4 regions of the Trinickia sp. Z7 genome follow, and region 1 is predicted to be linked to each of the others. Evidence: predicted binding sites of a transcription regulator. Region 1 holds the regulator's gene; each other region holds the start of a gene.
What was found. The regulator FNR, encoded in region 1, switches genes on or off when oxygen is low (the NO sensors DNR and NnrR bind a similar motif). The targets are predictions, from matches to a motif close to TTGATNNNNATCAA.
Positions count from the first base shown of each region.

Region 2: the regulator FNR is predicted to act here: its motif matches at 3,572-3,585, upstream of hemN (oxygen-independent coproporphyrinogen III oxidase).
Region 3: the regulator FNR is predicted to act here: its motif matches at 1,714-1,727, upstream of QQS38_RS15850 (cytochrome C).
Region 4: the regulator FNR is predicted to act here: its motif matches at 2,104-2,117, upstream of QQS38_RS15255 (universal stress protein).

Region 1 is NZ_JAUEQW010000001.1:111,263-116,449, forward strand. It holds gene QQS38_RS00495 (SurA N-terminal domain-containing protein) at 1-1,629, opposite strand, end outside; gene phaZ (polyhydroxyalkanoate depolymerase) at 1,901-3,298, shown strand; gene fnr (fumarate/nitrate reduction transcriptional regulator Fnr) at 3,540-4,334, shown strand; gene QQS38_RS00510 (zinc-dependent alcohol dehydrogenase family protein) at 4,377-5,187, opposite strand, start outside.
Region 2 is NZ_JAUEQW010000003.1:10,137-15,323, forward strand. It holds gene QQS38_RS06465 (bifunctional protein tyrosine phosphatase family protein/NAD(P)/FAD-dependent oxidoreductase) at 1-826, opposite strand, end outside; gene QQS38_RS06470 (DUF6691 family protein) at 843-1,268, opposite strand; gene QQS38_RS06475 (YeeE/YedE family protein) at 1,270-1,695, opposite strand; gene QQS38_RS06480 (ArsR/SmtB family transcription factor) at 1,692-2,027, opposite strand; gene QQS38_RS06485 (MBL fold metallo-hydrolase) at 2,121-2,981, shown strand; gene QQS38_RS06490 (Rrf2 family transcriptional regulator) at 2,998-3,468, opposite strand; gene hemN (oxygen-independent coproporphyrinogen III oxidase) at 3,661-5,106, shown strand; gene QQS38_RS06500 (Crp/Fnr family transcriptional regulator) at 5,130-5,187, shown strand, end outside.
Region 3 is NZ_JAUEQW010000008.1:142,518-147,704, forward strand. It holds gene QQS38_RS15835 (F0F1 ATP synthase subunit alpha) at 1-213, shown strand, start outside; gene QQS38_RS15840 (F0F1 ATP synthase subunit gamma) at 210-1,076, shown strand; gene QQS38_RS15845 (metal-dependent hydrolase) at 1,097-1,615, opposite strand; gene QQS38_RS15850 (cytochrome C) at 1,875-3,224, shown strand; gene QQS38_RS15855 (c-type cytochrome) at 3,271-3,903, shown strand; gene QQS38_RS15860 (outer membrane lipoprotein) at 4,218-4,778, shown strand; gene aptA (omega-aminotransferase AptA) at 5,094-5,187, opposite strand, start outside.
Region 4 is NZ_JAUEQW010000008.1:7,034-12,220, forward strand. It holds gene QQS38_RS15250 (heavy metal translocating P-type ATPase) at 1-2,004, opposite strand, end outside; gene QQS38_RS15255 (universal stress protein) at 2,187-3,137, shown strand; gene glgX (glycogen debranching protein GlgX) at 3,255-5,187, shown strand, end outside.

The DNA of each region.
Region 1 (5,187 bases):
CTTTTGTTCGGCGCCGAAGCCGGCCGTCGATTTCGACTTTTGCAGATCGGCGAGCTTGGCCGCGCCATCCTTGCGCGCCAATTCGGCAGCCTGCTCCGCCACGTACTTCGCCTTCACCGCGTCTTTGATCGAAGCGAGCGGCGGCGTGGCAGCGCCCTTGTAGTCGTTCACATGCGCCGCAATCAAGGTGTTGCTGCCGACGTCGATCGCTTGCGTGTTGTTGTGGTTCTTCACGGAATCGTCGGAGAACACGGCCGCGAGGAACTTCGGATTGTTGAGCGGACTGTCGGGCGGCAACGCCGGATTGGGCTTGGGCGTGACCGTCGCCGTTTGAACCGTCAGCTTGTATTTATCGGCTGCCGGCTTCAGGCTCTTCGCCTGCTCATAGACAGTCGACGTGAAGCCATCGGCATCGTCGCTGTATGCCTTCGTGGCCAGTTGCGTCTTCAAATCCTTGAGGATCGCGTCCTTGACCTCGTCGAACGGCTTGGTCGCCGCCGGTTTGACGTCGGTGGCTTTGACGATGTGATAGCCGAACGCCGAATGCACGACATTGCCCACTTCGTCCTTGTTCAACGCCATTGCCGCCGTATCGAACGCCTTTTCGCCGGTCAGGACGCCGCTCGTGGACCAGCCCAGGTCGCCGCCCTTTGCCGCGGACCCCGGATCTTGCGATTGTTTTTCAGCGATCTGCGCGAACTGATCCGGGTGCGCCTTGACCTCGGCCAGCACCGACTCGGCTTTGGCCTTCGCCTTGGCGTCGTCGGCCGGGCTTGCCGATTTGGGCGAAGCGATCAGAATTTGGCTCACGCGCACCTCGCGCGGTGTCGTGTAATGCGCGATGTTTTCGTCGTAATACTTCTTCGCATCGGCCTCGCTCGGCGAGACCGCGGCGGCGAGCGTCGCGGGCGACAAGACGAGGTAATCGATTTTCGCCGTGGCAGGCGTCGCGAAATCGGCGCGATGCGCGTCGTAGTAGGCCGAGAGCTGCGCATCGGTGGGCTGCACCTTCGATGCGTAATCGCTCGCATGGAGCACGAGCGCTTGCACCGTGCGCTGCGCTTGCGCAAGCTGCGCGACGTGCTCGGCGAGCGACTTCGGCGTGAACGCGCTCGCTTCGATGCTTTCCGGAATTTGCTGCAAGGCCAACCCGTAGCGCACGCGCTCGTCGTACTGCTCCGGCGTCATGCCTTGCATCGCGAGCAGTTGCTTGTAGCGATCGATGTCGATCGAGCCGTCCGGCTTGCGCAGCGACGAGATGACGGGATCGGAGAGCAGTGCGCGGCGCACGGCGTCGTCCGAGGCCGTGAGATGCTCGCGCTGCGCTTCGTCGGCCAAGGCGCGTTGCTGAATCAGGTTGTCGAGCAATTCACTGCGGCGCGCGGGCGTATCGAGCACCTTCGCATCGAACTGCGCGCCGAGAAACTGGCGCGCCTGGTCGAGCTGCTGGCGCATGGCGCTGTCGAATTCGGCACGGGTGATCTTGTGCCCGTTCACGCTCGCGACGTTCGCGCTTTCGTCGAAGAAGTTGCGAAAGCCTTGAATACCGACGAAACCCAGCCCCGGCACGATGACGAGGACGAGCATGAGCATCATCAGGCGCTTGTGGTTGCGAAAGAAATCGAGCATGCGTGACTGGTTACGTTGGACAAAAACGCACAATAGTACAACAGGTGCGATGGTCAACGGCAATTTAGACCGAACGCCGTGCCATCGGGCCGCCTCGGCCGCGTCGAACGGCGGGGTTGCCAGCGGCCTTCGAGCGTCCGCACAATAGCTCACGCGGCGAGCTTGCGCCGCTCGAGCGTCGCCGCGGGGCGGCGCCCTTCTCGATCCGGCGCTTCGGCGGCGCAGTAGCGCCGGACGCCGCACACGGTGCGGCCCACCGGCGGAGGCGACCATGTTCTATCAGTGGCTCGAATCGCAACGCGCGCTGATGCGCTCGGTCGACGCATGGGCCTCGCTCGTCGCCGCACCCTGGGGCGGCTTCGCGGCGGTTACCGGCAATGCGCACCCGGCCGCGCAGAACGAAGACGCGGCGCGGCTCGCGCGCGTCGGGCCGCCCGGCTGCGATTGGCTCTACCGTCTATTGCAGGCGACGCCGGAACCGCCGCCGTTCGGGATCGCATCGGTGCAGATCGGCGGCCAGACCGTTTCGGTGAGCGAGACGGTCGTCGATCGCACGCCTTTTTGCGCGCTGCGCGCATTCGAGCGAGAAGGCGCCCCCTCGCCCGCGCATGATCCGCACCAACGACGCACCACGCGTGAACGAGCGGCGCATGCAAACGCCGCCGAGCCGGCCCGCGGCCGCCGTGCCGACACAACCGCACACGCGGCCGAGCCGCGCGCGCGCGCCTGCGTCCTGCTCGTGACGCCGCTTGCCGGACATCACGCCGTGATGCTGCGCGAGACGGTCGAAACGGTGCTCGAAGACGCCGATGTGTTCGTCACCGATTGGGCCAACGCACGCGACGTGCCGCTCGCGCAAGGTAAATTCGGCCTCGACGATTACGCGCTCACCGTCGAACGCTTCTTACGCCTTCTTGCGAACCGGGGCGTCCACGTGATGGCGGTTTGCCAAGCCGCGCCGCCCGCGCTTGCGGCGTCGGCGCTCGTCGCCGGTTCAGGGGAGCATCGGGCCCCGCTGTCCGTCACGCTCATGGGCGGGCCGATCGACTCGCGCCTGAGCCCAACGATGATCGACCGGCTCGCAACCACCCACGACATCGAATGGTTCCGCCGCACGCTCATCGATACCGTTCCGAACGGGTACGCGGGCGTCGGACGCCGCATCTACCCCGGATATCTCCAGCACGCCGCGATCGTCGCGGCGCATCCGCATCGACAGTTGGCCCTCGAATCGCGCTATTGGACGAGCCGGCTGTCGGGCGGCCCGCAAGCCATCGCCTCGGCGCTGCGCTCGCTCAACGAGTATTGCGCCGTGCTGGACATGGACGAGGACTACTTCCTCGACACGCTGCGCATCGTCTTTCAGGAGCAGCGCTTGGCGCGCGGCACATGGTCGGTCGGTGCGAGGCACGTGAGACCCGCGGCGCTGCATGCGACGGCGCTTTGCACCGTGGAGGGCGATCGCGACGACATCACCGGCGCCGGTCAGACCCATGCGGCGCACGCACTCTGCACGGGCGTGCCCGACGAAAAGCGCATGCGTCTGACCATTGACGACTGCGATCACTACGACCTGTTCACCGGGCCGCGGTGGCATCAGGCGATTCATCCGGTATTGCGGCGGTTTTGGGCGAGTAATACCCCAGCGGGCGGCGAGTCGCGCGAATGATTGTGCGCGCAACCATCGGCCCTTCTCGCGCAATCGATCGCGCCGGTCCCCGGGTGGGCGGGCCCGGCTTTCCCATTTCTCCTCGAACGCCTGTAGGAAAATCCTTACGACGCTTCGTCAACACTTACCGCAGTTTCATACAGCGCCGATTTTTTTCAAACACCTTACCGCCGATACTGGGATGGTGAATCAGGAACCAGCGCGCGCCACTTGGCGATGCGTCCCTTTCGACGGAGGTCGTATGCTGAACGAAGCAGTTTTCGCCGACGGCGTCGCGGTACCTGCTACGGCAAGCGCCCCGGCATGCGCGGCGCGCGCCTGCGCTGCCCCACGCTCCATCAAGGCCGCACGCCCCGCGCAGCACTGCGCCACCTGTTCGATGCGCTCGGCTTGCGTGCCGTGCACGTTGGATGCCGAGGAACTCGTGCGCTTCGATTCGATCGTCAGCGCCACGCGCCATATCAAGCGCGGGGACACGCTCTACCGTGCGAACGATCCGTTCCAGAGCATTTATGCCATTCGCGCCGGCTCTTTTAAAACGGTCGTCATGCATCGAGACGGTCGCGAGCAAGTCACCGGCTTTCATTTGGCCGGCGAAGTGTTGGGTCTCGACGGCCTCGGCACCGAGTCGCACAGCAGCGACGCGATCGCCCTGGAAGACGGCAGCGTCTGCATCATTCCGTATGCGCCGCTCGAAGCGATGTGCGCCGAATCGCGCCCGCTTCAGCAGCAAGTGCTGCGCATGATGAGCGGCGAAATCGTGCGCGAATCGTCGCTGATGATGTTGCTCGGCACGATGAGCGCCGAGCAGCGGGTCGCCTCCTTCCTGCTCAATGTGTCGAATCGAATGAAGGCGCGGGGTTATTCCGCAGCCGAATTCAACCTGCGCATGACGCGCGAAGAGCTGGGCAACTTCCTCGGCATGAAGCTCGAAACCGTGAGCCGCATGTTCTCGAAGTTCCAACGCGACGGGCTCTTGCAGACGCACGGCAAGCAAATCCGCATCGTCAACCTCGAGGCGCTGAACCGAGTGTAAAGGCGCGCTTACCGCACCCTGGACGCCTCCCGGAAACGCGCGTTACGCGCGGACATCGAGCACCGCGGCGCCCGAGAGCCGCCCTTCCCGAAGATCGGCCAACGCCCGGTTCGCTTCGGCCAGCGGATAGACCGTGGTTTCGATCTCGAGCGGGATATCCGCGGCGAGCCGCATGAACGCATGGCCGTCCTCGCGCGTGAGATTGGCCACCGAGACGATCCGGCGCTCGCCCCACAAATCGTCGTAGGGGAAGGACGGGATATCGCTCATATGAATCCCGCCGCAGACGACCACCCCGCCTTTGACCACTGCTCGTAATGCCGCCGGCACCAAGGCGCCGACGGGCGCGAAAATGAGCGCGGCGTCGAGCGGCGCCGGAGCCGGCTCGGCGCTGGAGCCGGCCCAATGCGCGCCCAGGCGCCTTGCGAGCGTTTGCGCCGCCGTATCGCCTGCGCGCGTGAACGCATAGACTTCCCGCCCCTGATGCCGCGCCACCTGCGCGACGATGTGCGCGGCCGCGCCGAAGCCGTAGAGGCCGATCCGATGCGCATCCCCGGCCATCGACAACGCCCGGTAGCCGATCAACCCGGCGCACAGGAGCGGCGCCGCCTGGACGTCGGTATAGCGCGCCGGCAAATGAAAACAATAACGGCTGTCGGCGACCGTGCGTTCGGCATAGCCGCCATCGATCGTATATCCCGTGAACTGCGGCGCGTCGCACAAATTTTCCTTTCCCCGCCCGCAATACGGGCAATGGCCGCATGTATGGCCTAGCCAGGGCACGCCTACCCGATCGCCCACGGCGAACGTTTTCACGCCATCGCCGAGCGCGGCCACCGCGCCCACGATCTCA
Region 2 (5,187 bases), on a different contig from region 1:
CGCTGCTCATCGCGCGGACGAGTTCCCAGGTATAAGGCGCCAGGTCGTAGCGGTAGTTGGACGTCACGCCATGCTTGCCGAGCGCCGCTTCGAGACCTTCGATGCGCTCCCATGCGAGGCGCAGCCCCGCTGCAACGACGAGGTCCCGGTATGGCACGGCTTCACCGGTGTCGAGCCGCACCCGGTTGTCGTCGGGCTCGAACCTCGCGACGGCGGCGCGGATCCAAGTGGCGCCCTTGATCATGACTTCGCTCATCGGCCGGCGCGTTTTGCTCGCATCGTACAGGCCGCCGCCGACGAGGGTCCACGCCGGCTGATAGTCGTGCGTGTCGCGCGGTTCGATCACCGCGATATTGAGGCCCGGTTGACGGCGAAGCAGGCTGGCCGTCACGGCGATCCCTGCGCTGCCCCCGCCCACGACGACCACGTCGAAAGTTTTTTCCCAGGTGCAAGCCGGCGCAATGGACGATTCCTTGGATGTTTGCGCCGGTGTGGTCGCGGCGCGGTACAGGCCAGCGGAACGATTGCCCGTACGGCAATACGCGAGCACGGGCTTGGGCATCGTTTGCAGCAAGTTTGCGAAGGTTTGCGCTTGCTCGGGCGTCATCTTGCCCGGCTGGACAGGCAGGTAGGCGAACGCAAGCCCGGCGCGCTCGGCAGCCGCCTGCATCGCCTGGGAACTCGGCTGCGAAGGGCCGCCTTCGCCGTCGGGACGATTGCAGATGAGCGACCGATAACCCGCCGCGGCGATGCTGGGAAGGTCCTCCGGCAGCACCTGCGCGGTCGACGAAAAGGTCGGATCGTGCTGTACGAATGGCGTGGACATGGGCGCGAACTCCGTTTCAGGTACGTGCGGCGCGCAGCCGCGTGGTGAGCGAATGCAGGCCCATGCCCGCCAACATCGCGAGCACGAATAGCAATGCTTTGGGCTGGCCGCTCGAGGCGGCGACGAGTGCCGGGCCGGGGCAGAAGCCGGCGAGCCCCCACCCGACGCCGAACAGAGCGCTGCCGAGGATGAGCGCGCGATCGATGCGCGTCGCCGTGGGCCACGAGACCGGGGCGCCGAGCAAGCTGTAGCTGGCGCGGCGGGTGAGCGCGAAGACAAAGGCGCCGATCGCGACGGCGCCGCCCATGACGAACGCGAGCGAGGGGTCCCAGCGGCCGGCCAGGTCGAGAAAGCCGAGCACCTTCTCGGGGTTGGCCATGTTGGATACGATGAGGCCTAAGCCGAACAGGAGACCTGCGGCGAAACCGGACAGAGCGAGCATATCAAGCGTGACGAAGCAGAAAGACGGTTAGGAATCCTAACGATAGGAACGAGAGCGTGGCGGCGATCGAACGGGCCGAGCCGCGGGAAATGCCGCATACGCCGTGGCCGCTCGTGCAACCCGAGCCGTGGCGCGTGCCGAAACCGACGAGCAAACCGGCGGCCACCAACATGGATGGCGAGGCTTCGATGGTGGCCGCGGGCAGCGGCGCAGCCAACCGCCACAGCCACGGAGCGGCAACGAGCCCGAGCAGAAAGGCGAGCGCAGAAGCGCGCTCGAGCGTTCGCCGTTCCAGCAGGCGGCCGATCATGCCGCTGATACCGGCGATGCGGCCGTTGAGCAGCATGTACAAACCCGACGCGGCGCCGATGAGCAGCCCGCCCGTGACGGCCGCGACAGGGGCGAAATGCGACATATCGACGATCATGCCTTGGCCCCTTCGGTCTTGCCGCAAAAGAGCTCGGCCAAAGTTTGCATGATGGCGATGACTTCCTCGCTGGCGAGGCTGTAATAGATGTACTTGCCCTCTCGCCTTGCAGCGACGAGCCCTTCTTCGCGCAACACGCCCAAGTGTTGCGACAGGCTGGGCTGATGCAGGCCGACACGCGCTTCGAGCTCGCCGACGTTTTGCTCGCCCTCGGTGAGCTGGCACAGCAATAGCAGCCGGTCCTCATGCGCCATGGCTTTGAGTAGCGCACAACACTTCGTGGCCGAGTGGCGTAGGTGGTCCAACGTTTGCGGCGTAAGCTGGCTTTCCATATGACGCGGTAGGTGCAAGTTCAACAATATGTTGAGAGACATTATATTAATTGATATATTGTTTGGCAACTCCACTTTTGGAAGGGATTGACGATGCGTCCCCAAGTAGCGCCATTTTTCGATTGTGCGACCTCGACGTTCACGTACGTCGTTCATGCCGGCGACGGCACGCCGGCGGCCGTCATCGATTCGGTCCTCGACTACGACCCGAAGTCGGGCCGCACGAGTACCGCATCGGCCGACCGCGTCATTGCGTTCGTGCGTGAGCATCGCCTGCAGGTGCAGTGGCTGCTCGAGACCCATGCCCATGCCGATCACCTTTCGGCGGCCCAATACCTGAAACGCGAGCTGGGCGGCAAGACGGCGATCGGCGAGCAGATACGCACGGTTCAGGGCGCGTTCAAGCGCGTGTTCAATCTGGGAGGCGACGTGCCAGCGGATGGGACGCAATTCGACCATCTGTTCGCCGCGGACGAGACTTTCGCTTTCGGTGAGTTGACCGGGCGCGCGCTGCACGTGCCTGGCCACACGCCTGCCGACATGGCCTACCAAATCGGCGATGCGGTGTTCGTGGGCGACACGCTGTTCATGCCGGACGTGGGCTCGGCGCGCTGCGATTTCCCCGGCGGCGACGCGCATGCGCTCTACCGCTCGGTGCAAAAGCTACTCGCCCTGCCGCCGCAAACGCGCCTGTTCATGTGCCACGACTATCCCCCGCCTTCGCGTGAAGCACGCTGCGAGACGAGCGTCGAGCAAGAGCGCCGTGCGAACGTGCATTTGCACGATGGGGTCTCGGAAGAGGCCTTCGTCCAAATGCGGACGGAACGGGACCGCACGCTCTCGATGCCGGTGCTGATCCTGCCGGCGGTCCAAGTCAACATCCGGGCCGGCGACATGCCGCCGCCCGAATCGAACGGCGTGCGTTATCTGAAGATTCCTGTCAACGCGTTCTGACTGAACGCGGCACGCGCTACTTGCGCGCCATGCGCACGAGCGGCTGCTCGGTGGCATTGAGCCCCAGCAGCCGCAATAGCTTGCCCTGCTCCGCTGCGATATCGGCCAGCGTGAACTTGTCCAGCACTTCGAAGTACGCGCGCAGTGCGCTGCCGAGCACGCCGCGCAGCCCGCATGCCGCGGTGATCACGCAAGCGTTGCCCTCGGTATCGAAGCACTCCACCATCCGAAAGTCGGCCTCCATCGTCCGCACCACGTCGCCAACCGTGATGCGCGAGGCCGGTCGCCCCAGCTTCAAGCCGCCCGTGCGGCCGCGCGTCGTGCTCAGATAACCGGCGCGGCCGAGCGCATGCACGATCTTGACGAGATGCCCGCGCGCGATCCCGAGCGCCTCGGAAATTTCGGCAATCGTGACGAGTTCGTCCGAGCGCACGGCTGCATACATGAGCACGCGCAGACTGTAATCGGTGAAATCCGTGAGTCGCATACGCCACCTATAAAGTAGATGCATTGTATATCTTTTATGCGCACCGCGGACCGTGTGACTAGGCAAGATGGACACCGGGAGCGAGCCTCCGAACGAAACATTGCTGACATACATCAAGTTTTTATGGATCGTGGGTTCGATAATGATCGCAGCCGGCCCCGTTGCCGGCCACGCACGTTCATGGGAAGGAATATGTCAGCAGAAACGGCGCAATGCCGCGACACCTCGTCTACCACGCCGAAAGCGGACCTTGATCGTTTCGCCGACATCGAGATATCGGAGGCGCTGATCCGGCGCTTCGACAACGCGGGGCCGCGCTATACGTCTTACCCGACCGCCGATCGCTTCGTGCCCGGCTTCGACGAGGCCGCCTATCGCGGTCATCTCGCGGAGCGCGCCGGCGCGGCGGTGAAGCCCCGGCTCTCGGTCTACGCCCATTTGCCGTTCTGCGAATCGCTCTGTTATTTCTGCGCCTGCAACAAAGTCATTACGCGCGAGCACGGGCGGGCCACCGAATACCTCGGCTACCTGTTGCGCGAAATCGCGATGGTCGCGCCCGAACTCGGCGACGATCGGCGCACCTCCCAATTGCATTTGGGCGGCGGCACGCCGACCTTTTTCAGCATGGCCGAACTCGGTACGTTGCTCGAAGGGCTGCGCAAGCATTTCGACTTCGTGCCCGAAGCCGAGTTGGGCGTCGAGATCGACCCGCGAACGGTGAAGCCGACGACATTGGCCGAGCTTGCCGCGCTGGGCTTCAATCGCACGAGCTTCGGCGTGCAAGATTTCGATCCGGCCGTGCAGCAGGCCGTGAACCGCATTCAGCCGCTCGACATGGTCGAGCGTGCATTGGGCGCGAGCCGCGACGCCGGCTTTCAATCCATCAACATGGATTTGATTTACGGCTTGCCGCGACAATCGGTCGCTAGCTTCGAGCGCACGCTCGACGAAGTGGTGCGCCTCGCCCCCGATCGCATCGCGCTCTACAACTACGCGCACCTGCCCTCGCGCTTCAAGGCGCAGCGCCTCATCGACGCGCGCGAGCTGCCGCTCGCCGAGGACCGGCTGCGCATCTTCATGCGAGCGACGCGCAGGCTGCTCGACGCGGGCTATGTCTACATCGGTCTCGATCATTTCGCCAAGCCGGACGACGAATTGAGCCGTGCGCTGCGCGAGAACAGCCTGCATCGCAACTTCCAGGGCTACACGACACAGGCCGAATGCGACCTGGTCGGCTTCGGCGTCTCGGCCATCGGTAAGATCGGGCGGTCCTACTGTCAATCGACGCGGTCGGTGAAGACCTATTACGAGCGGCTGGACGAAGGGCGCCTTCCGGTCGAGCGCGGCATGACGCTGAGCGCCGACGACCTCTTGCGCCGTGAAGTCGTCATGACGCTGATGTGCAGCATGCCGCTCGTGTTCGGTGACGTCGAAGCTCGGCACGGCATCGACTTCGGACGCTACTTCGAGGCGGAGCTCGCGGCGCTGGCGCCGTTCGAGCAAGCGCAGCTCGTTGCCGTCGACGAAGGTTCGATTCGAGTCTTGCCCAAAGGGCGGCTGTTCGTGCGCGCCGTGGCGATGACGTTCGACAAGTACCTGGGGCGACCCAGCGCCGCGTCCTATTCGAAGCTGATATGACTCTTAGCGGATGGGGGCGATCGATGCAAAAAGGGAAGATTCGCGTTCAGGACTTTCTCGCCCGAATGCCGCTGTTCAACG
Region 3 (5,187 bases), on a different contig from region 1:
CTGGACGCCATCGGCATCGCGGCGAAGCTCGGCCCGGCGCTGCAACACGGTGCGCAAGTACAGCCGGATGACCGTGAGATGCTGATCGGCATCGTGCGGGATCTCGTGCCTCGCGATGAGCAAAGCCCGCCAAGCCCGCCGAGTCCGACAAGCTCGACAAATTCGCAGAGGCCACCGAGCGAGCAAAGCCCGCAAGGTCGGAGCAGTCCATGAGCAACGAACTTGGCGTGGTGCAAGCGCGCCTGGATACGGCCGGCGAACTGGCATCGGTCGTCACGGCGATGCGCGGCATCGCCGCTGCCCGCACACGCGAGGCGCTTGCACGTCTGCCGGGTATCCGCGCATGCGCCGCTCAAATCGCGGCAGCAATTGCGGACGCGATGACCTTGGCGACATCCTTTCCCTCGGACCTATCGACGCCGGCTCGATCGCGCGACGTGCAGATTCTGATCGTGATCGGCACGGAGCAAGGCTTCGTCGGTACGTACAACCACCGGGTGATGCAAGCGGCGCATCGCCCCTCAATGGGCGACATCGAATATTTCATCGTCGGCGATCGCGCCCAGTTGGTGGCAGAGGAATTCGGCTATCGGGCGAGTTGGTCTGCCGAAATGGCGCTGCATGTGGATGCCGTGCCCGAACTTGCCGGGCGCATCGTGCACGCGTTGTATGGCCGCTTGCAAGACGGCGGCGTCTCCCGCGTTACGCTCGTGCATGGCGCGCCGCACCCCGTGGAAGGCGCATCGATCGCGACGACATCGCTGCTGCCTTTCGATTTCGGGCGCTTCGAGCCGGCGCATCGCCGCCTGCCGCCCATGGTCACCCTGCCTGCGCGCGTGTTGCTCGAAAGGCTGGCGGAGGAATACGTGTACACGCAGGTGGGCGAAGCCATCGTCTTGTCGTTCGCTGCGGAAAGCGAAGCGCGCATGCGCACGATGATGGCCGCCCGGCGCAATATCGACGAAACGGCCATGCAGTTGACGATGGAATATCGCCGGTTGCGGCAAGAGCAAATCACCGAGGAGATCGTCGAACTGTCGAGTGTCGATGTCGGTACGCAGGCGTTAGGGGCGTGATCGTCAGGTCACTGCGAAGCTCAGCGCACGAGCGGATGCAACCCACGCATCAGGGGCGCGACGTACGGAACCCATAGCGGTCGTGCAACCCAGGCCGCCCCCGCCCACCCCAAGGCCACGACGATCAAATCGCAGCGCCCGCTGTTCCATAGGTTCAGCGAATGACGTCGCCAGATCCATGGCACGCCGAGCGGGTTGGGCCAATCCGCCAGCAGATGCGTGAGACCGCCGCATGCGAAACCGAACAGCGCGGCGGCAAACGGATGGATGCGGCCAAGCGAGTGGTAGGCGAAGATCAGCGCGGCCGCCCAACCGATTCCCCAATGCGTCGCCGTTCGATGTGCGATCCATAGCCGCCGCGCGCGAGACCACCACGCGATTTCGAGCCAGTCGGGCGCCGTGCCTCCTGCCACGCCGGCCATAAACGCCATCAACGCGCCGACGTGCCAAGGTCCGGCCGCTCCGGCTGCGGTGACGGTTGCGGCCGCCGTCATGCCGGCAGCCCAACCCAGGGCATGGTGTGCGCTATGCGATGCCATTTCGTGTGTGCGGTTGGAATCGAAGACGAGGGGCCGGTATTGTCGCAGAACGACGCCGATTCCAATCGCTAGCGGTAAACCCGCAAGCAATGGACACCTTGAGCCATGTCAAGAACCGTCGGACGACCGAGCATTACGGTATGTGCAAAGGGAGGCGCAATCGAGCGTTACGTGTCGATTCGAACGAAAGCACGCGAGAAAGCCACTTGGTTCGTCCGATTTGTCCTATAAACGACGAAAGATATTTGGGGGAGGCGCCATGAATGCCTGGGGCAAACGCGTCATTCGCGCTCGGTGCGCGATGTTTCTCATGGCCGTGGCGCTATGTCTAATCGGTCGCGCGGCGCAGGCGGTGCCTGCATTCGCCCGCCAAACCGGCCTCGCATGCGTGGCCTGCCACGTGAGTTTTCCCGAACTCACCCCGTTCGGCAGGTTTTTCAAGTTGACTGGCTATACGCTGACCAACAATAAAACGATTCCCCTCGCCGCGATGTTGCAGTTCTCTCAAACGAATACGCGCACGATCGATAACAACGACTACGACTTCGTACGCAACGGCGGGGTGGCGCTACAGCAGGCCAGCATCTTCTATGCAGGCCGGATCGCCGGGCCAGTCGGCGCCTTCGCGCAATGGACCTATGACGGTATTGCGCACCACAGCGGCATCGACAACACCGATATCCGCGCGGCCGGCCATTTCACGCAGGGTGACATCGACTTTATCTACGGCATGACACTCAACAATAACCCGACCGTGTCGGATGTCTGGAACAGCACGCCGGCCTTCGGTTACCCCTACGCGTCGAGCAGCGTCTCGCTCACGCCGATGGCCAGCACGCTCATCGACGGCGGACTCGCGCAGCAAGTGGCCGGCGCCACGGCCTATGTGTTCTGGCAACGCAGCATTTACGCGGAGGTCGGCTTGTATCGAACCGCGGACAAGATGTTCTCGTTCTTGCGCACGGGGCAGGACATCACGAGCCCCGGCGGCGTGGCGCGCCTGTCCGGCAACAACCCGTACTGGCGGCTTGCCTACAACGCCGAATGGGGACCGCACTCGATCATGTTCGGCACATACGGCCTCATTGCCGACAAGTATCCCGACAACACGATCCCCGTTTCGCCGACCGATCGCTTCACGGATATCGCTTTCGACACCCAGTACCAATACTTGACGTACACGCATTCGATCACCGCGCAAGCCACCTGGATTCACGAAAAGCAGAGCTGGGATGCAAGTTTTGCGAGCGGAGGAATCGGTGCGGGGCCAACGCCGACGAACGCGTCCGATACGCTCAATACCTTCAAAGCGAAAGCGTCGTACTACTATCAGCGAAAGTACGGCGCCACACTCGCCTACTTTCAAACGACGGGAAGCACGGACCCCGGTCTATATGGACCGGCGCCCGTAACCGGCAGTGCGAATGGAACCCCTAACTCCAACGGCGTCATCCTCGAAGCGGATTACTTACCGATACCGCAAGTCAAGATCGCGGTGCAGTACACGTGGTTCCTGAGGTTCAACGGGGCGCGCTACAACTATGACGGCAACGGTCGCAACGCCAGCGACAACAATACGTTGTATTTGCTGGCCTGGATCATGTTCTAGAGCGCGAGCATCGGAAATCGAATCAAATGAAAAAGTGGGCCGGCATATGAAACGACTGTCGCGTTATTCCGCTCGACTCAGCGCATCGGCCGCGTTACCGGTCGTCGCTATCGTCCTTGCTCTTGGCACGCCTCGCGCCTCGGCGCAGGACGGCGCGCGCTTGGCCTCTCAATTGTGCGTGGCATGCCACGGCGTGCATGGAGACAGTCAGTCGCCCATGTTTCCGAAGCTCAATGGCCAGACGCGAGACTATCTCGTCGCGCAGTTGAAGGGATTCGGGCAACATCAGCGCTCGGAGTCCGACGCACGCTCGTACATGTGGGCGATCGCATCACAACTGGACGATGCGACCATTGCTTCGTTGGCCGATTACTATGCCCAACAAACGCCGACGGCTGGCGGCGCCGGCGACGCGGCGCTAGTGGCAGAAGGCCAGAAGATCTTCGAACAAGGTCTTTCCGAGAAAGGCGTGCCGGCGTGCGCCTCGTGTCATGGCGCGCAGGGACAAGGAAACGGACAATTTCCCCGGCTTGCGGGCCAGCATGCCGAGTACTTGATGCGCCAAATCGAGGTTTTTCAAAACGGTACGCGGGCGAATGCCCCCGTGATGTCGGCCGTGGCTCATACGCTCGGGAAAGAAGAAGCAAAAGCTGTTACGGCATTTCTGCAATCGAAGTGAAGGACTGCAAGGGTTGAAACGTCGCGGGGGCCAGCGTTCGGCACATACGCGAGGCTCGATACCGGGATGGCACGTCGATCGCGAATTGCATCACCGATATCACTTTCGGTATGCGCGCGCCCCATTTATATCCGGTCCACGTTTCGTTGCCGCTAGGTTCCATTCGGGCGGCGATGATAGCGCCTTTGCCCGGCAACAGACTTTACACACTGTTACCCCGTGGCCGCGTACAGACGATTCGCCAATCCCTATACTCCGAGGCGCAACCGATTCATTCCCGTTTCGCTAGCGTTTAATCGATATCGAGTCATCCCATGAAACACCGCACGCTGACCAAAACCGCCGTTCTCCTGCCCCTCGCCGCGGTTTGCGCCGTATCGCTCACCGGCTGCATCGCACCCAATCCGTACGGCGCCTACGGTTCGCAACCTCAGTATGCGCAGCCGGCTTACGCTCAACCGAGCTACGCGCAGCCCGCCTACGCGCAGCCCGCCTACGCGCCGCCGCCTCAGCCCGCCTACGTTCAACCCGGCGGTTATGGCGAACAGTACGGCACCGTGGCAGGCATTCGTCCGATCGGCGGCGCAACGAGCCCCTCGGGCGTGGCCGGGACGCTGGTCGGCGCAGTGGTAGGCGGGGTGATCGGCAATCAGTTCGGTCGCGGCCATGGGCGCGATGCGGCCACGGTCATCGGTGCGCTCGGCGGTGCGGTCGCCGGCAATCAGATCGGTCAAAACGTTGGGCAGCCCTCGGGCTACCGTGTCGACATTCAACTGAGCGACGGCAGCATGCGTTCCTTCGACATGCAGACGCCCGGCGATCTGCGACCCGGCGATCGCGTGCGCATCGACGGCAACCAGATTTCGCGCTATTGATCGGCGCTTGATCGGCTCTATCGATCGCCTATCGATCGAAGCCATCGAGCAGCGCGTCTACCGGCCGGTTAGACGCGCTCGACCACCACGCTCCCCACGTCGCGTTCCACCCTCGCATACTCGGTCTCGAACGCCTGCGCCAATACGCACCACGTCGACGCTCTTCTGCGTCACCGAGACGAGACGACAGAAGCACGCCGCGCGGGCTCCTTCGCATCGCTCCTTCGTCGCCAGCCCCATCGCCTACATCACGCCGCAGATCCACGAGGGTGACGAGGGCGACGAAGCCCGATCGCGTTTCGCTTCGTATCAGGCTTAGGCAACACTACCGAGCACGTCCCGCACCGTTGAAAAAATCTGGTCGATTTGCTTTTCTTCGATGATCAGCGGCGGCGAGAACGCGAGGATA
Region 4 (5,187 bases), on a different contig from region 1:
GAGGGCTTCGTTGAGTGCCGACAATGCATGGGCAACGCCTGCGCCATCGAGCTCCGGCAATTCGTCGGCGAGCGCTCTGATCTGCTCGAGCACCGGCGCGAGCGCGGCATGTTCGGCCTTCAGGCGCTGCACGTCGATGTGCGCAAGCGCGCGCGCCGGCGCGGCTGGGCGAACCCGCGCCGCTCGCAAAGCATTGACGATCACGAGTACGTCGATCGCTTCTTGAAGCATCGCACCGGCGACAGGCGGCAGCCACCCCAGCGCCGCAGCGATCATCGCGCCCGTCGACAATCCCATGCCCATGACGACGCATTGGAGCGCGATCCGGCGCGCGCGCCGAGCGATGCGAACGGCATCGACGAGGCGGTCCAGACGATCGACGAGCAGCACGGCGTCAGCTGCTTCCGAAGACGCCGCCGCCCCGCGCGCGCCCATGGCCACGCCCACATCGGCCGCGGCAAGCGCCGGCGCGTCATTGACGCCGTCGCCGACCATGATCACGACGCCTTCGCGCCGCGCGGCTTCGACCGCATGCAGTTTATCCGCGGGGGTTTGCTCGGCGCGCACTTCTGTGACGCCGAGCATCGCGCCGACGCTTTGCGCGACGTCCTCTCTGTCGCCCGTCAGCATCACGAGCCGGTCGATGCCTTCACGCCTGAGCAGGCGCAATGCCCTTGGCGTATCGATTCGCAATTGATCGGCCAGCCGAACCGCGCCGATCATCTCGCCGTCCACGGCGACGAATACGGCGGCCCCGCCTTCGTAGCCGATGTCTCGCAGCAGGTCTTCACTCCAGGGCACGCTTGCGGCGAGCGACGAGACGTAGGCGAAACTGCCTATCGCGACGTTCGCGCCGTCGACTTGCCCGCGTAATCCCGCACCCGCGGTTTCCTCGACGGCGCAAGGCGCCGATAGGGCGATGTTGCGCTCGCGCGCCGCAATCGTCAGTGCTTCGGAAATCACGTGGCCGGACGCTTGCGCCAGCGACGCGGCGAAGCGCAGCACGGCATCGGGCTGGATGTGCGTTGCACAGTGTATCGAGGCGAGCCGCGCCCGTCCGCCCGTGAGCGTCCCGGTTTTGTCGAAGAAGAGGATGCTCGCTTGCGCGAGCCGCTCCAACGCGCCGCCCCCCTTGACCAGAATGCCGCGTTTGGCGCAATTCGATATGCCGGAAACGATCGCCACCGGCACACCGAGAATCAGCGGGCACGGCGTGGCGACGACGAGCACCGCGAGCGCGCGTGCAAGCTCACTCGTTGCCCACCAACTGCCGCCGGCCAGCATCAACGAGAGCAAGACGAAGAATGCCCCGTAGCGATCGGCGAGCCGCGCCGACGGACTACGCTCGCGCTGCGCCGCTTCAACCATGCGCACGATGCCGGCGTAGGTGCTGTCTTCTGCACGCGCGCCGGCCACCATTTCGAACGGACTACCGGCATTGACGACGCCGCTACGCACCGACTGCCCCGCCAGCCGCCCCACGATCGCCGATTCGCCGGTCAACATCGACTCGTCCAATTGCGCGGCGCCCGTGAGTGCGCCGTCCACCGGGGCGCACTCGCCGCTTCGTACGAGCAAGCGGTCGCCGGGGCGAACGGCATCCAGTGCGACCGCTTGCCATTGCCCCCCCTCCAAGCGCATGGCAACCCGCGGTGCGCGACTCAGCAACGCGGTCATTTCGCGCCTCGCGCGGCGCTGAGCGTATTGCTCGAGCGCTCGCCCGCTCGCAACCATCAATGCGATCACTGCTGCGGCGAGCGTCTCGCCCAGCGCAAGCGCCAGGCCGATGGCCAGCCACGCGAGGATATCCACGCCCGCTTGGCGTTTGAACACGGCCTTTCCGATGGAGATCGTCAGCGCGAGCAAGACCGGCAGCGCTCCGGCAAGCCAAATAGCGTGTCCGAGCGCTCCCATGCCGAACGCGACGCACACGCCCCCGGTCAAGAGCGTGAGCGCCGAGCCGAGTAAAAGCATGAAATCGACGGAAAGAGGAAGGCGCGGCATGGCAACCGAAAAGAAGAAACAAGAACCAAGAAACGTTGCGTGCCGTCGATGCTACGCCGCGAGTCCCCACGTGCATTGACCTGCCGCAAACGCATGACCTTGACGTTCGTCAAAGGGCAAATGCCGCGCGCCCAACACAATCCTCGATATCGGGACCGAATCCCGCCCGCAAGGAGCAAAACATGAACGCCCCCGCCTCTACCCATCAAGGCCCGCGCCTACCCACGAAGATTCTCATTGCGGTCGATCCTTCCGCTGCCTCGCAACGCGCCGTCGCCTATGCGCGCAACATGGTCGCGCCAGGCGCTCAGGTGCGGCTGGTCAGCATCGCCGAAGACCCGCGCACGCTCGTGCCGCTAGGCACGCTCGCCAGCGCCTCGCTCGACGCGGCGCGCGATGAGCTACTGCGCGACGCCGAGCGCGCGCTTGCCCAAGCCAAGGACGCGTTCGCCGGACGAGATGTCCAGGTCGACACCGAGGAAGTCGACCTTGCAAAGCACGGCGGCAACGTGGTCCACGCGCTGCTCGAGGCCGCGCAAGCATCGGGAGCGGAACTCATCGTGGTGGGCGCCCGGCAACACCACGGCGTTCTGCGCTGGATCGAAGGGGGCGTCTCGGCGCCGCTGGCGCGACTCGCCGACTCCCCGATCCTGATCGTGCCGGCCGCCTATGCCGGCGAGGTCGATCGCGCACCGCAACGCATCGTCTTCGCCGTGGACGGCAGCCCGCATGCCACCCAGGCATTGCATTACGGCGCCCGCTTCGCCGCGCCCGATGCCTCGCTTCTCGCCTTGTATGTCATCGATCGCGCGGTGCGTCTGAGCGATCTCGTGCCCATCGATGTACTCGAGGACGCTTTCATCGAACAAGGAACGAAAGCGCTTTCCGACGCGAAGTCGACGCTGGCCGAAGCCTCCGTCAACACGGGTACGCGCCTCGCCAAAACCGCCCACACGCAGGACGATGTGGCCCAGACGATCGTGCGCGAAGCCGACGCCTGGAACGCGGAACTCATCGTCATGGGCACGCATGGGAGACGCGGCATCGCACGGTGGCTGCTCGGCAGCGTTGCCGAGCGGGTCGCTCGCCTTGCCAGCGTGCCGCTGCTGCTCGTTCACGGCAGCCAAACCTAAGGCGCGGCGTTGGCGGCCCAGTCCTGACCCAGCCGGTTCTCACGCGTCTTCGAAGCTGCGCCGCTGGGTACGAAACTTGCATTGCTCTCGCGCCGAAACCAAACCGCCGAGAGTGATATGCCGAGCATTACGTCGATTGCCGAAGGGCTTCCTTTTCCCTTGGGGGCAAGCTGGGACGGCGCGGGGGTGAACTTCGCGCTGTTCTCTGCGAATGCGACCAAAGTCGAGTTGTGCCTGTTCGACGAAGCGGGCCAGCGTGAGCTCGAACGCATCGAATTACCCGAATATACCGACGAAGTCTGGCACGTCTACGTGCCGGGTCTCGCCCCGGGCGCCGTTTACGGCTACCGCGTGCATGGCCCGTACGAGCCCGAAGCCGGCCATCGCTTCAATCCGAACAAACTACTGCTCGATCCCTATGCGAAAGCGCACGTCGGCGCTTTGAAGTGGGACCATGCCGTATTCGGCTACACGATCGGCGCGGACGGTGACGATCTGACATTCGACGAGCGCGACAGCGCCCCGTTCGTGCCCAAGTGCGTCGTGGTCGATCAAACCTTCTCTTGGACGCACCCGATGCGCGTGCGCGTGCCGTGGGACCGCGCCATCATCTACGAACTGCATGTGCGCGGCTACACGAAGCGCCACCCGGGCATCGCACAACGGCTGCGCGGCACCTTCGAAGGCCTGGCGCAGAAGGAAGTGGTGGACTACATCAAGCGCTTAGGCGTTACCACGGTCGAATTGATGCCGATTCATTCGTTCGTCAACGACAGCTATCTGCTCGACAAAGGACTCACGAACTACTGGGGATACAACACGATCGGTTTCTTCGCCGCCGATCCCCGTTTCTTCGCGCGCAACGCGGATACGATTCGCGAGTTCAAAGAGATGATCGACCGCTATCACGACGCAGGGCTCGAAGTCATTCTCGATGTGGTGTACAACCATACCGCCGAAGGCAACGAGCGCGGCCCGACGCTGTCGTTTCGCGGCATCGACAACGCGTCGTATTACCGGCTGCTGCCAGACCAGCCGCGCTATTACATCAACGATACGGGCACGGGCAACACCCTGAATCTGTCCCACCCCCGCGTGCTGCAAATGGTCACCGACAGCTTGCGCTACTGGGTGGGGGAAATGAACGTCGACGGCTTTCGCTTCGATCTCGCGACGATTCTCGCGCGCGAACCATACGGTTTCGACGAAGGCGGGAGCTTCCTGCATAGCTGCCGGCAAGATCCCGTCCTGTCGAGCGTCAAGCTCATCGGCGAACCATGGGACTGCGGCCCAGGCGGATATCAGGTCGGCGGTTTCCCGCCGGGGTGGGCCGAATGGAACGATCGATTCCGCGACACCGTGCGCGCCTTCTGGAAGAGCGACGAGGGGGTCGCGGCGGAGCTGGCGAGCCGGATCACCGGCTCGGGCGACAAGTTCAACCGCCGCGGGCGACGCCCGTGGGCCAGCGTGAACTTCGTGACGGCGCACGACGGCTTTACGCTGAACGATTTGGTTTCGTATAACGAGAAGCACAATGAAGCGAACGGCGAAGACAACAACGACGGCCATGCCGACAACAAGTCGTGGAACTGCGGCGCCGAGGGGCCGACCGACGATCTGCAAATCAAAGCTTTGCGCGAACGGCAGAAACGTAACCTGCTGGCCACGCTGCTCTTTTCCCAAGGCACGCCGATGATCGTCGCCGGCGACGAGTTCGGCCGCACGCAACGCGGCAACAACAATGCCTATTGTCAGGACAACGAAATAAGTTGGGTCGACTGGGCCGGGATCGACGACGATGGGCACGCGTTGACCGACTTCGTCATCAAGCTGACGATGCTGCGTCATACGCTGCCGGTCCTGCGCCGCAATCGCTTTTTGACCGGCCAATTCGACGAGCGTCAGCAGCTATGCGAAGTGCGCTGGTTGAGTCCGGCCGGCACCGACCTCGCGCAGGAGCAATGGAACGATCCGTCGATGCGATGCTTCGGCGTCTTGCTCGACGGCCGCGCGCAGACGAGCGGCATCCACAAGCCGGCTTCCGACGCCA